Regions from separate parts of the Faecalibacterium sp. 3 genome, predicted to be linked through region 1. Evidence: predicted binding sites of a transcription regulator. Region 1 holds the regulator's gene; the other holds the start of a gene.
What was found. Region 1 encodes HrcA, which represses chaperone genes, less so after heat shock. Its sites were predicted from a motif close to TGTTAGCACTCNNNNNNNNNGAGTGCTAACA; they were not measured.
Positions count from the first base shown of each region.

Region 1 (7,535 bases):
AAGTCATCGCCGCCCAGATGGGTATCACCGTTAGTGGCCAGAACTTCGGTGACGCCGTCGCCCATCTCGATGATGGACACATCGAAGGTGCCGCCGCCCAGGTCGTAGACCATGATCTTCTGGTCCTCTTCCTTATCGATGCCGTATGCCAGAGAAGCGGCAGTAGGCTCGTTGATGATACGCTTGACGTTCAGGCCTGCAATGGTGCCTGCGTCCTTGGTGGCCTGACGCTGGCTGTCGTTGAAGTAGGCAGGAACGGTGATGACGGCCTCGGTAACAGACTCGCCCAGATAAGCCTCGGCGTCAGCCTTCAGCTTCTGCAGGATCATAGCGCTGACCTGCTGGGGAGTGTACTCCTTGCCGTTCAGGGTCACCTTGTGATCGGTGCCCATGAAACGCTTGATGGAAGCAACGGTGTTCTCGGGGTTGGTGATGGCCTGACGCTTTGCGACCTGACCCACCAGACGATCGCCGGTCTTGGTAAAGCCGACCACAGACGGGGTGGTGCGTGCACCCTCAGAGTTTGCGATAACAACGGGCTCGCCGCCCTCCATGACAGCCACGCAGCTGTTGGTAGTACCAAGGTCGATACCAATGATCTTACTCATAATGAAAACTCCTCTCGAAAGAACAAATCGTATTGTTTATGTGATGCTCAAATGTTTGTAAGCGGATATTATATTCAAAACCCCTGCGGGTTTCTGCATTGTTACTCGGCCACCACAACGGTCGCATGGCGGACGATCTTATCGCCCAGTCTGTAGCCCTTCTGGTAGACCGTGATGACGGTGCCGCTCTCCTGTCCGTCCGGGGCGGGGATCTGCTGCACCGCGTTCATGAAGTTGGGGTCAAAGGGCTTGCCCAGCGCTTCGATCTCCTCCACATGGAGGACGTCCAGCGCCTTGGCGGCTTTGTCCAGCGTCATGGTCACACCCTTTTTGTAGTTCTCGTCGGTGGTGGGGGCGTTGGCTGCCATCTCCAGCGTGTCCAGAATGGGGATGATCTGGTTCACCGCAAAGGAAATGCCATCGTTGAACTTCTGGTCGGCTTCGCGGGTGGAGCGCTTGCGGTAGTTCTCGTACTCGGCAGCCATGCGCAGCAGCTGGTCTTTGGCCTGTGCAGCGTTGGCTTCGGCCGCGTCCAGCTTTGCCTTTATGGCTTCCAGCTCACGGGCCTTCTTATTGAACCAGCCGCCATCCTTCTTCTTATCATCCTTCGGGTCGGCAGCTTCAGCAGCAGGTTCCTGTTCGGGTGCTGCCTGCTGGGCCTTCTCCTCGGGAGCCGTTTCGGGCTGCTCCGCTTCCTGAGCCGGAGCCGTCTTTTTTGCTTCTTCGCTCATTCCAGATCCTCCTTATAGATCACAGTCCGCCGGGGTACGGCAGCCTGTGGGGTGTCTTTTCGTTTGCCGCTCATGCCCTCGCCCAGCTGGTCTGCAAAGTAATGCAGCAGCGGCATCAGTTTCTGGAAGGGCATCCGGGTGGGGCCGATCAATGCAATGGAGCCCCACAGGCCTCCGCCCACCAGATACCGGTCGCTCACGATGCACAGGCCCGGGATCTGCGGTTCCAGATCCTCGCCCAGCAGCACGCTCTCGCTGCGTTCTGCCGGAGGTGCGATCAGGGCCGCTGCCTGTTCTTCGTCGTTCAGCAGGGTAAGGATGTCACCCACCTTGCCGTCCAGCTGAGGCCAGTCCAGCAGATACTGCTCACCGCCCAGAAATACGTGGGGCTTGACGGAGTCCTGCAGGATGGCCGCCGCCGCGCTGATGACAGGCACCAGCTCCGGGTCGATCTGGCTGCACAGCTCTGCCAGCAGCCGGGGCGAAAGATCCACCGGCGCCACAAAGGTGAGGTTTCGGTTCAGCAATGCGGCAAGAGCCGCCGCATTCTCGCGGGAGAGGCCGGTGCGTACCCGCGCCACACGGGTGCGGACGTAACCGGCAGTTGTCACGGCCAGCACAGCGGCTGCGCTGCGGCCCACCTGAACGACTTCGTAATGGGCAATGCACAGATCCTCTGCACACGGGGTGCTGATGGCGGCAGTGCAGCCGCTGATGGCGGCCAGCGCCCGGGCTGCACCCTGCGCCAGCTTTTCCGGCTCGTGGTCGAGACTTGCGAACACCGCATCCACACGGGCGCGGCTCACGCGGTCCAGCGGCTGATCGTCGGTCAGCAGATTATCAAGGTAGTAGCGGTAGCCCTTGGCACTGGGCACACGGCCCGCGCTGGTGTGGGGCTGCTCCAGCAGGCCCAGCTTTGTCAGCGCCGCCATTTCATTGCGGAGCGTTGCGCTGGAAACTGCCATGTCAAAGTAGTTTGCCAGCACGCTGCTGCCAACGGGCTCGCCTTCGAGACCATACAGCGCCACGATCGCCTGCAAGACTCGCTGCTTGCGTGCATCCATCGTCATAGCGCCTGCCTCCTTTTTGCGTTCGCTTTGTTTGTTTAGCACTCCTTGTTCCTGAGTGCTAAGACCATTATAGCCAATTTTCCGGTGCTGTCAAGCCCCTTGGAAAAATGTTATCAAAGATTCATAATTCTGTCATAAAAAGGGGGTGTGGCCCTGGCAGTACGTCAGGCTTTCCGGTTTTGCCAAAGCGTCTGAGGGGTCAAGCCCGCTTCCCGCTGCGCCGCGCTTTCGCGGAAAGCAGCGCGGCAAATACCGTTTGCCGCCACGACCCCCACCCGTGAAAACGCAATGCCGGGCGGTCCGCAGACCGCCCGGCATTGCTCTATTATAAATAATTTTTCCGCTGAATATGCGCAATATGCGCAAAGCAGCGCGGCGCGCATTCAAAATCGTCCTGCCTTACTCCTCCATCTGTCTGGCCAGAAACGCTGCCGCCACATTCACCGCCTTGAGCTGGGCGGCGTCCGGCACAGCGGTGCGGTCTTCGGTCAGCAGACCCACCACGCCGATCACATCGCCCGACGCAATGATGGGTGCGGCGCACAGCACCACCCGGGGCGAGCCCTCGCAGGGCAGGATGCATTTTTCCGCAATGCCCTCGCACTGGTACAGCCTGCGGCCATCCATCAGCTTTTCCAGCGGCTGGCTGATGCTGCGGTCGGCCAGCTCCCGCCGGCCGCTCCCGCTCACCGTGAGGATGCGGTCCCGGTCTGCCACAAAGGTGGTAAGCGCAAAGCTTTTGCTCAGCACCTCGGTGTACTGGGCTGCCACTGCGTTCATTTCGCCAATGGGGGAATACTTTTTAAAGATCACCTCGCCGTCGCCTGTCGTGAAGATCTCCAGCGGGTCGCCGCGGCGGATGCGCTGGGTGCGGCGGATCTCTTTGGGGATCACCACCCGTCCCAGCTCGTCGATGCGGCGCACGATACCTGTTGCTTTCATTGTTGGCTCCTCCGTTTCCTTGAAAATGCCTGCACCTCTAGTATCTGTCAGCCCGGGCAATTTATACCTACGGAAAGCTGCCCCTTCGTTGCGTTTCCGGCAGGGTTCTGCTACAATGATACCAAAAGCCGTTTTCATAAGCACAGCACCCTGCTTATGAGGACAGCTTCTGAAATTCTGCTGAGAAAGGCAGGTGTCAGGATGCCGAACATCCTCATTCTTGGCGGCGGTGCCGCCGGGCTGGCCGCCGGGCTGGCCGCCGCACAAAGTGCACCCCGCGCGCAGGTGCTCGTGCTGGAACGCAACCCAAGGCCGGGCAAAAAGCTGCTGGCCACCGGCAACGGCCGCTGCAATCTGGACAACACCGGCATCGCGCCGGAGCGGTATTTCACGGCCGACCCGGCGGCGCTGCTCCCGCTGCTGGACGCTGTGAATGCAGCCGACCCGCTGGGCTGGTTCCGCGCTCTGGGGCTCTATACCCGCACCGACGAAGCGGGGCGCATCTATCCCTATTCCAATCAGGCAGCGGACGTGCTGGCCCTGCTGGAGCACCACCTTGCGCAGCACCATGTGCAGCTGCGCACCGGCTGCACCGTGCGCACCCTGAGCCAGAGCCGCAGCGGCTACGCTGTGCAGTTCGAGACGGCAGAGGGCAGCACCGAGACCCTGCGCGCGGATGCCGTCATCTGCGCCATGGGCGGTGCCGCCGGGCCGCAGTTCGGCACCGACGGCTTCGGCACCCGGTTCGCCGCCCAGTGCGGCGGCAGAACGGAGCCGCTGTATCCCTGTCTGACCGCTCTGCAGTGCGCAAAGCCCAACAAGACTCTGGCCGGCATCCGCGCCAAGGCCGCGGCCTCCCTGTTGGACGGAAGCCGTGTGCTGGCCACAGAGACCGGCGAGGTGCAGTTCACCGACTATGGCCTTTCCGGCATCTGTATCATGCAGCTGTCCGGCCTGCTGGCACCGGGCCGCAGTCCAAAGGCTCCTGCGGTGGAGCTGGATCTTTTTCCGGCGCTGGACGAAGCAGAGCTGACCGCCCTGTTCCGTTCCCATGCCGCCCAGACGGCAGGGGACAGCCCTGCCGGGTTCTGGCTGGGCCTGCTGAACCGGAAGCTGGGCTGCGCTGTGTGGTCTGCCGCCGGGCTAAGGGACGGCAACGCTCCCGCCGTTCTCACTGCCGGACAGTGGCAGAAACTGGCCCACACCGCCAAGCACTGGCGCTTTGAGGGCCTGACGCCCTGCGGCTGGAAGCAGGCGCAGGTGACCGGCGGCGGGCTCTCGCTGCGGGAAGTGGATGCGCATTTTCAGTTTCAGGGCTGCCCGGGCCTGTATTTTGTGGGCGAAACGCTGGACTGCGCCGGCAGCTGTGGCGGCTTCAATCTGCACTGGGCCTTCGGCAGTGGGATCGCAGCCGGGCGGGACGCCGCCCGCCGCATTCAGCGGCAGCGGAAAAAATAGCCGTCCGGGAGATGAGCGGCACCGCCGTATATTGCTGCCGTTCCATTCACCACCAAGTAACAAAACAATTCACTATGTGCTGGTACATCCTGATTATCAGGGGAAGGGCATTGCCGGAGAGATGCTGGAACGTATCAAAGAAAAATATAAGAACTACCTATAATATTGAGGGAATGCCAGAGGACGAAAAGAATGTCCCGTTCTATGAAAAGCACGGCTTTCAGCGGATGGAGCATGGTTCGGCCATCCAAATTTGCAACTATTCTGATAAACGCTAAAAATCAAAAGGAGACTCAGTTATGAAAATCGCAATCCCTTATGAAAACGGTCAGGTGTTCCAGCACTTCGGACACTCTGCACAGTTCAAGATCTATAACATCGAAAACGGTCAGCTTCCGACCGGCGAGGTCGTTTCTACCAATGGGCAGGGCCATGGTGCATTGGTGGGCTTCCTTGTTCAGAACGGTGTAAATGTCGTTCTCTGCGGCGGTATTGGTGCCGGTGCGCAGAACGCTCTTGCACAGGCCGGGATTCAGCTGTTTGGCGGCATTTCTGGCGCAGCTGACAGCGTTGTTTCGGATTACCTTGCAGGAAATCTTGTTTTTGATCCAAATGCCCACTGCGACCATCATGACCATGAAGATGGTCATAGCTGCGGCTCACACTCCTGTCACGAGGACAAGGGTGGTTGTACCGGAAATTGTCACTAACACTTTTTGATTTCCGTTTTACTCCCCCGAGAAAACCGCCTGCATCGTTTGTGATGTGGGCGGTTTTTGTTTGAAATACACGGCTCATTTTCTCGCAGAAATTAACATTCGATTTCAAATCAAGTAATATTTCAATCAGAAGCGTGATCCTGTTTCTGTGCAGAGAAAACAGTGATTTCGGAGGGCTGCTATCCACGATCTCAGGAGCAACGGCAAACTCCATATCAGCGACCCACATATGCTCAAGACAGCTTTTTCTTGTGCCGGTAAAAGAAAATCTGCCGGACAGCATCCATGACTTGGTGGCGATTTGAGTGACCGCAAGGGTAAATTTGATACACGGAAAGAAGAATGCCCACTCGTCTGAGGAGTTCTCAGGGGAGTGGGCATTTCTGCACAAGCGGTTAATATAATTTCGATTATGATAATTCAAATTATATTAAGACGTTCCATGGGCTATAACAGCTTCACCGCTTGGTTTTCAAAAACCACCTGTTGATAGCGGTGTTACTTCTTCACAAATTGGTATACGCCATATTCTGGTGACGTCACCAATCCATGCTTGATAAGATTCTTGATAATAGAGGATGCACGAGATTTCTGAACGCCATATAGCTGTGCAACGTTTATGCTGCGGAACTGATATTGATACCGATATCTCTTGAAAAGTTCAAGCGTATTATACCGGTTTTTATCAGTACATTCCACTACTTTATGCGGTCACATGGGTGGCATTCTCTTTCACCGAATTGATCGTATCCATCAGCTCACTGCCTGTTTTGCCATCAAACAGGCGGGTAAACAGAATGGGCTGGTCAAAGGGTGGTTTCATCAGAACCGCTTTGCTTTCCACATAACCGTTCTGCTCGATGTAATGAATGACCTTCTGAACAAACGCGATCTGCTTTGCATTCAGCGATTCGTCGTTGATGAACTTGGAAAATGCCTGCATGGCAGCATCGTGGTCCAGCTTTGCCACTTTACGCACCAGCAGACCAAAGGGTGTATCCCGAAACTCCCGTGCATAGTCCTCTTTGCTGCCCAGCTCACAGGTAAAGATATGTTCCAGCTCGGTATAGTCGCCCCGGGAAAGCGGAATGTTCTGGGTCAGCTTGTGGATGGCCAGCGTATCGCTGCGGTGCTCCATGATGTAGCGGTTCACACGTTCCCGGTACTCGCCGAAATCATAGCCGGAATCCAGCGCTTTGCCCTCGGTCTGTTCCAGTACCGGGTCGGCAAGGGCCGTGTAGACAGGCTTTTGCCCCTCGCCGCCCTCCACCAGAAACTTGATGAGTTCCCGCAGCTCCTGCCGCATTTCCTCAAAGCGGAGCAGATCATGCGAGGTCAAAATTTCGTCTGTCTGCACCTCCCGGATGAGGGATAGCTTTGTCTGCACCTGTGGGATGGTAGCCTTCCCTTCCAGCATTGCCGCTGTATTGCGCAGCTGTTTCTGGGCGCGGCCCAGCCCCGGCAGACCTTCCAGCTCACAGAGCAGCAAGCCATACACAAAGTTATCGAACCGCTTGGCGGCCTCGTCCTTATCGTCCAGCGAGATGAGCGGTGCCACCTCTTTCATCAGAGTACCCTTGTCCGTTTCGGTCAGGCTGACAAAGGCTTCCGGCTTTTGATAGTGTTCCACGGCCTGTCGGTGCAGCCGCACGGATACCAGCTCCGGGTTCAACGCTCCTACTTCGGCACGGCAGGTTTCTGTTAAAATTTTACGCCAGTTCTGGTATTTTTCGTCCGCATAGGCTCCATCCTGCAGCGCGGCGGCAATGCGCACCCTTTTTTTTTTTTTTTTTTTTTTTTTTTTTTTTTTTTTTTTTTTTTTTTTTTTTTTTTTTTTTTTTTTTTTTTTTTTTTTTTTTTTTTTTTTTTTTTTAAAAAAAAAAAAAAAAAAAAAAAAAAAAAAAAAAAAAAAAAAAAAAAAAAAAAAAAAAAAAAAAAAAAAAAAAAAAAAAAAAAAAAAAAAAAAAAAAAAAAAAAAAAAAAATATATATATATATATATATATAT
Region 1 is NZ_JBLWFN010000001.1:1,088,838-1,096,372, forward strand. It holds gene dnaK (molecular chaperone DnaK) at 1-608, opposite strand, end outside; gene ACNSPV_RS05080 (nucleotide exchange factor GrpE) at 710-1,339, opposite strand; gene hrcA (heat-inducible transcriptional repressor HrcA) at 1,336-2,409, opposite strand; gene ACNSPV_RS05090 (stage V sporulation T C-terminal domain-containing protein) at 2,809-3,351, opposite strand; gene ACNSPV_RS05095 (aminoacetone oxidase family FAD-binding enzyme) at 3,553-4,809, shown strand; gene ACNSPV_RS05100 (GNAT family N-acetyltransferase) at 4,886-4,972, shown strand; gene ACNSPV_RS05105 (NifB/NifX family molybdenum-iron cluster-binding protein) at 5,109-5,519, shown strand; gene ACNSPV_RS05110 (type I restriction-modification enzyme R subunit C-terminal domain-containing protein) at 6,232-7,302, opposite strand.

Region 2 (7,535 bases), 1.7 Mb from region 1:
TATCCAATGCCATTCGGACAAATTTAATCTGCCAGTGATTTTTTTCTGCTAAAGCAAAAGTGACTGCCTCATAGGAGCCTCTACCAAGGGATGCCGACGCATATAGTCCTGTTCCGACAGCAAACAAAACCACTCCTAACAACATAATTAAAAAATTGATCCACTTATAGGTACTGTAAATATGGCAGTTAGCAAACAAATCTACACAGGTACTGTATACAATCTGGTACAACACAGTTCCTATATGAATCTGACTTTTATCGTAAATGAGCGCAAACAAAATCATTCCCAATGCTACAACAAAAGATGCTGTGCCAATGCTTATGTGAAATGTTCTTGCAATCCCCTGCCACAGCACCGCAAGCGTAGCTCCGCCAAATCCAGCATACAGTGCAAGTGTAATTCCATAAGCCGCAATTATAGAACCTATTACGAGGATTGCCAATTTCTTTAGTGTTTTTTTATTGTTATTTTTCATTGACTTTTAATAATTCACTCCTCGTATAATTTTCTTTGGGTTTAAAGCATCCCGTTAGCAACCGCTCTAATTTATTTAATACCAGCAAATTACTCTCCTCCACAAATTCCGATTTATCAAATAAGAATTTCCGTCAATTTTTCTCTTGATGTGGCTCGCTTCTAAGAGTAGGAACGAACTGTTCTGTTGCCGGAGACGGACCATTCGGGTCGGTCTCCGGCAGTATTTTTGTTATCGCCTATTAAAAAACAGCCGGAACGACTTTCTGCTGCGCTACATCGATGATGCCGTATGTATTCAGTCTGAGTTTTGGAATGACCGGAAGGCTGACGAAGGCGAGGGTCATAAAAATGCCGATGTCTTCCGCCACGCCATGTGCCTTGAGGGCATCGTTCAGCGCCTGCATTTTCGCCGCAACGCTCTCTGCGCTTTCGGTGCTCATCAATCCGGCCACCGGAAGCGCAAGTTCTGCCACGACCTGTCCACCTGCCACAAACGCAAGTCCGCCTTTGTTTTTCCGCACAGTGTTGCCGGCCAGCATCATATCGGTATCGTTGTCCCCTGCCACAATCAAGTTATGGGAATCATGTGCGATGCTCGATGCAGCGGCTCCGCATTTCAGGCTGAAGTTTCCTAAAAAGCCAATGCCCACATGGCCGGAGTGATGATGCCGCTCAAAAACGGCCAGTTTTACGATGTTGTGTTCCGGGTCCACACCGGGAGCTTTGCCCGGATGCCGTTGGAACGGGATGATTTTTTCCTCCGTAAGCAGCTCGCCCCGGTTCAGGCAGATGACACGCTCCTGCTCCCCGCTTTCCCGAAGTTCCAGGTCCTGCAGTGTGATCTCATCCAGATCAAAGGAATCCATAACGTGGGAAAATCTCACACGGTCGATGTCAAGCGGTGCGGGTTTCAGCGTTTTTCCGTGCTCGGCCACCAGCGTGCCATTCTTGTAAACCTGTTCGACCGTAAAGGATTCCAGATCAGAAACCACAACCAGATCTGCCCGGTACCCCGGTGCTACGGCACCGCGCTGCTTGAACCCAAAATACTGTGCCGGGACCAGCGTTGCCATTTTGACGGCCACTGCTGGGTCTGCGCCCAGCCGGATCGCTTTACGGATGTTGGAATCGATGTGGCCGCTGTCCAGCAGGTCACCGGGGTGCTTATCATCCGTCACCAGCATACAGCGGCTGCAATAGGGCTCCCGGAACAGCGGCATCAGGGCCTCCATATTTTTGGCAGCCGTTCCTTCCCGGATCATGATGTATTGTCCGCGCCGGAGTTTTTCCATGGCTTCCTCGATGTTGGAGCACTCGTGATCGGACTGAACGCCTGCCGCAATATAAGCATTCAGGTCCTTAGCACTCAAAAGCGGTGCGTGTCCATCCACAATCTTTCCCGCTTCGGTGCAGTCGCGGATCTTCTGCAGGATCTTCGGGTCACAGCGCACCGTCCCATAGGCATTCATCAGCTCCGCAAGCCCCAGCACGCGGGGATCGCCGTAGTAAGGCCGGAGCTGTTCTGCGTTCAGCACCGCACCGGATTCATCCAGATCCGTGGCCGGAACGCAGGAGGGCAGCATGAAATAAACCGAAAGGGTCAGATTTTTTGTCGTTTCCAGCATAAAATCCAAGCCTTCCAGCCCCGCAACGTTCGAGATCTCGTGTGGGTCTGTGACCACCGCAGTGGTACCGTGGGGCAGCACTGCCTGCTCGAAAGCCGGACCACAGAGCATGGAGCTTTCGATGTGGATATGCCCATCGATCAGGCCCGGGCAGACATATTTGCCGTGCAGATCAACTTCTTTCCGGCCATGATACGTTCCCACGCCCACGATCGAATTTCCGCTGATGGCAATATCAGCGGTGTCGATCTCATCGGTAAACACATTGACAATTCTGGCATTTTTCAAAACCAGATCAGCCAAAGCATCTCCTCTGCCTGCCGAGATCCGGCGTTTCAGCTCATCAGACTGCATAGAAACATCTCCTCTCTCTGAAGTTCGATTTTCTCACCTGTGGATTGGTTCTGCCATTATTCTACCACGCCTTGCCGCTGCGGAAAAGATGTCGGGAAACAAAAATGGCCCCGGAGGGCTTGTTACAGCTCTCCGGGGCCACCTTATGTGCGTTGTGCCTTGGCGCAGACCGTCAGCACTCCACTGCCACCTTGATCACGCCGTCCCGTTTCTTTTCAAACAGCTCGTAGCCCTCTGCGATCCGGCGCAGGGGGTAGGTGTGGGTGATGAGCGGTTCGGTATCGATCTTGCCTTCTGCGATGAGACGCAGCGTTTCTTCACAATCGCAGCCGTCCACGCCGCCGGTCTTGAAGGTGAGGTTTTTGCCGTACATTTCCGGCAGCGGCAGGGTCTGTGCCTTATCGTACAGCGCCACCACCGTTACAACGGCGTTGGGCCGTGCACACTCCCATGCCAGCCGGAAGGTGGAGTCTGCCCCTGCCACCTCCAGCACCACATCGGCCCCGCCGTGGTCGCTGTGGGCACGCACAAAGGCGGCGCAGTCCTCCGGCTGCACCGTGAGCACCTGCGGGTAGTGCCGACGGATGAACTGCAACCGGTTCTCGTCCTTTTCGCACACGATGATGCGCTTGGGGCTGTGCAGCATGACGCACAGCAACGTGCAGATGCCGGTAGGCCCTGCGCCCAAAATCAGCACGGTATCCTCCGGGGTGATCTCCGAGATGCGTGCCGCCCAAAAGCCGGTGGCCAGCACATCGCCCACCAGCAGCGCCTGCCGATCGGTAACGCCGTCCGGGATCTTGTTCAGCCCCTGATCCGCAAAGGGCACCCGGACGTACTCCGCCTGCCCGCCGTCGATGCGGCAGCCCAGCGCCCAGCCGCCGTTTTGATCGGTGCAGTTGTTCACAAAGCCTTTTTTGCAGAAAAAGCACTCTCCGCAGAAGGTCTCCACGTTCACCGTCACCCGGTCGCCGGGTTTCACATTGGTCACCGCACTGCCCACTTCTTCTACGATGCCCACCATCTCGTGCCCTACCGTGATGCCGGGTACCGCCCGGGGCACGCTGCCGTGCTTGATGTGCAGATCGCTGGAGCAGATACTGGCAAGGGTCACCTTTACAATGGCGTCCCGCTCGTGCTGCAGCACCGGCTTTGGTTTTTCCATCAGGGCAAACGTTCCCTCTGAAACATAGGTATAGGTCAGCATGCTTATTTCCTCCATGCGCTTTGATCTTTCCGGACTTGAGTATACCACGCAGCTATGGCAAAGAGCAAGCCGCAAAAGGCCCGCCCTTTGCGGCAGCTCTCCGCCGATCAGATCTTGGGCTGATACTGCATGCTGGACACATTGTAAATGGTAACAAAAGCCTTGGGGTCTTCCCGGTTGATAAAGTTCATCAGCTTCTGATATTCGCTCTTGTCCACGATGGTAATGATCTCGTTGTGCTTTTCCAGATTGTATGCACCGATGGCCTCGTACATGGTCGCACCGCTGTGCAGGTCATGGAGGATGAACTGACGCAGCGCCTCCTCTTTTTCGGTGATGATGCAGACGCGGCGTTTGATGCTGTTATCAAAGATGAAATGGTCCAGCACGATGCCGTTGAAATAAGTACCGAGGATACTCAGCACCACGGTCTTTTTATCGTAGACCAGGGCCGCGGAAAGCGCCACACACATTCCCGACAGAGACATGGCTTTTCCCAATTCCATGTGCAGGTACTTGTTCATGATCTTTGCCACGATATCCAGCCCGCCGGAGGATGCATTGCGGTTGAACAAAATACTCAGCCCGACGCTGACCACCAGAATATAGCACAGCACGTCCAGCTCCTGACTGCCGGTCATCGAGCCGAACTCCGGGAACAGCTTTTCAAACAGCCCCAGAAACACCGGCAGCAGCACACTGGTGTATACGGTCTTTGCGCCAAATTCTCTGCCGCAGGTAAAGAACCCGATGATGAGAAGCACGACGTTCAGGATCATCGTAATGACCGACAAGGGCAGCGGCACAAAATTGGACAGCACGATGCCAAGGCCGGAAATGCTGCTGACGGATGTATGGCTCGGCACCAGAAAAAAGAAAACACCCGCCGCAATGATCGCCACCGCCCCGGTCAGGACTGCCGTCTCCCTCAGGACTGCGCCGGTCTTTCCTTTTACATCACTCATCTTTGTCCCCCTAAAATCAAATTTGTTTCACCGATCTCCTCATCTTTGTCGATGCGGACAAGGAGCTTACCGCCAAAGCGTTTGTATTCCATAGTGAAGTACCTCCATAAATTCCGAGTTGCTGTTCTCAGTATACCATGATTTTCCCTTGCGGAAAAGATAGCGAAACAAAAATGCCCCCGGAGGGCTTGTTGCGGCTCTCCGGGGGCATCTTATGTGCGTTGTGCTTTGGCGCACACGACCGGCGTTTTACTCGATTTCGATCAGGTTCGGGTTCTCAGGCAAAGCCTTCGTCTGCTGAGGAGCAGGCAGCTCGACGTGCAGGACGCCATCCTCGAACTTTGCGTGGATGTCTTCCTTCTTCACATCGCCCACGTAGAAACTGCGTGCGCAGGTGCCGGAGAAGGATTCGCGCCGCAGATAGCGGCCCTTCTTATCCTTTTCGTCGTTGCTGTGGCTGCGCACTGCCTGAATGGTCAGGTAGCCGTCGTCCAGTTCCATCTGGACGTCTTCCTTCTTGCAGCCCGGCAGGTCAACAGCTACTTCGTAGCCATTGTCCGTCTGTTTGACATCGGTCTTCATCATGTTTGCACCACGCTTACCAAAGGCGCCACGAGCCTCACGGTTCATAGCACGTTCCAGTGCAGCGTCATTCCAGAACGGATCGAAGAAATCATCGAACAGGTTTTCATGGAAAACAGTCGGCATAAGCATAAATCATTCCTCCAATCCCGGCGTTCGGGTCGGGGCAAAAAATCTGAAGCGTCCACTCAGAAAGGCTTTCCGGGGAGCCTTGCGGCTCTCCTTTTGCCCTTCCTCCTGAGCACGCCACTGTTATAGCACCGTTAATTAGCAGTGTCAATAGAAGAGCGCTAAAATTCATAAAAGAATAATACTTTTATAAAATCCTATGCAATCTTTTCAAAATTCAGTCGCATCATCGTGTTTTTATCATTTCTGCCGGTACATCGGCGTAGACAGATATTTCATGCCGTTGTCCGGGACGATGACCACGATGTTCTTTCCCTGATTCTCCGGTCTGCGGCCCACCTGCACCGCTGCGTGCAAAGCCGCTGCTGCCGATGTGCCTAGAAACAGTCCTTCCGCCCGTAGCACCTCATGGGCCGTTTCGTAGGCTTCCTCGGTGCGGACATTGATGCACGCATCGCTCCAGTTTGGCCGCAGATAGTCGGAAAGTGCGCTTTCCGGCACATCATACGCCGGCAAAACGCCATCTATGATCTGCGCATACTGACAATCCAGCTCGTGCAAAGGCGATAGACTGGTTTGCGCCTTTCCCTCCAAAGCCCCGCTGCATGGACTTGGCTGCAAGGGTCTCTTTGGGCGCGAGAAAGTGCTCGACCTCATAGGTATAATCGTAGTTGAGGGAACCAAACGAAAGGATTTTCATGGTATATCTTTTTTACTCCATTCTCTGAATCACCGCACCCAGCCATCGGCACAGGGTATCGCCTGCCTGATTTGCGATCTCCAGCACACGGGCGTGGCTATGCTTGACCGTCTGGATGCCGGTGGCCATGTTAGTGATGCAGCTGACGGCCAGTACCTTCATGCCCATGTAGTTGCAGACCATGGTTTCCGGCACGGTGCTCATGCCCACGGCATCGGCTCCCATCCCCGCAAAGGCGCGAATTTCAGCCGCCGTTTCATAGCAAGGGCCCATAAAGCCCATGTAAACGCCCTCCTTGTAGGCAATGCCCAGTTCATCGGCAGTCTGCTTGGCAAGGTTCCGCAGTTCCAGACTGTAAGGTTCGGTCATGTCCGGGAAGCGGGGGCCGAAGCGCTCATCGTTGGGGCCAATGAGGGGGTTCGTGCCCATCATGTTGATGAAGTCGGTAATGAGCATCAGGGTGCCCGGCGCAAACTCCCGGTTGATGCCGCCGCATGCATTGGTCAGCACCACCTTTTCCACGCCCAGCAGCTTGAACACATAGAACGGGTAGCAGACTTCCTTCATGGAGTAGCCCTCATAGAAATGGAAGCGGCCTTCCATGGCGTAGACTTCCGTGTCCCCCAGCTTGCCAGCCAACAATGCACCTTTGTGTCCTGCCACCGTGGATACCGGGAAGTTGGGGATATCCTTGTAGGACAGTTCTTCCGTGTCCGTAAAGTCCGCGGTCAGCTTGCCAAGGCCGGAGCCCAGCACCACCGCGATCTTCGGGCGCTTTTTCGTGTGCGTCTTGATATATTCCGCACTTTCCAGTGCCTTTTCATAAAGATGTTCCATACCGTTCTCTCCTTTTCCCAAAAATTCGATATACTCTCTGGATTCAGTATATCGGATTTCTCAGGCCGATGCAAGACGCCCTCCATCGAGTCTTATTAAAAACCAAGGAGCAGATACTTCACATCACGAGTGTGTTGTATCTGCTCCTTGGTTCTCCGAATGTCTTATCTCTGGCCGATGTTCCACCGAAACAGCTCATATCCTTCCCGGATATCCTCCGGCAGACGTTTCAAAGTCTCGTCCCGCAGTTCCTGCGGCATCCCGTAAAAAGCTTCGGCAATGCCGCCGGTGATGCAGGCAAGGGTGTCGCTGTCGCCGCCCAGAGAAACTGCATTGCGAAGTGCATCCTCAAAACTGACGCTTTCCAGAAAAGCGATGATGGCTTCCGGCACAGTTTCCTGACAGGTCTCCACATGATGATAGGTCGGCCGAATTTCATCGCAGGTGCGGTTCAGGTCATAACCGAAGGTCTGCTCCACATAAGGAATCCGATTGTCAAGCACAAATCAACGACATTTCATACAATTCATACTACCATGTTGTCAGTTCACATCTCACACTGGCTAATGACCGTGCTGATTGCCGTATCATAATCTTCCGGTGGATACTTATATTTTTTCAGCAAGTGCTTCACCATCTTACGCATACTCGCACGG
Region 2 is NZ_JBLWFN010000001.1:2,747,605-2,755,139, forward strand. It holds gene ACNSPV_RS12965 (YczE/YyaS/YitT family protein) at 1-478, opposite strand, end outside; gene ade (adenine deaminase) at 720-2,459, opposite strand; gene ACNSPV_RS12975 (alcohol dehydrogenase) at 2,632-3,666, opposite strand; gene ACNSPV_RS12980 (YitT family protein) at 3,774-4,631, opposite strand; gene ACNSPV_RS12985 (Hsp20/alpha crystallin family protein) at 4,881-5,345, opposite strand; gene ACNSPV_RS12990 (pyridoxal-phosphate dependent enzyme) at 5,583-5,903, opposite strand; gene ACNSPV_RS12995 (PfkB family carbohydrate kinase) at 5,845-6,042, opposite strand; gene ACNSPV_RS13000 (purine-nucleoside phosphorylase) at 6,055-6,879, opposite strand; gene ACNSPV_RS13005 (ADP-ribosylglycohydrolase family protein) at 7,044-7,382, opposite strand; partial or broken gene ACNSPV_RS13010 (type I restriction enzyme endonuclease domain-containing protein) at 7,427-7,535, opposite strand, start outside.
Region 2: a site for HrcA is predicted at 5,479-5,509, ahead of ACNSPV_RS12985 (Hsp20/alpha crystallin family protein). Genes of this name have one in related genera too.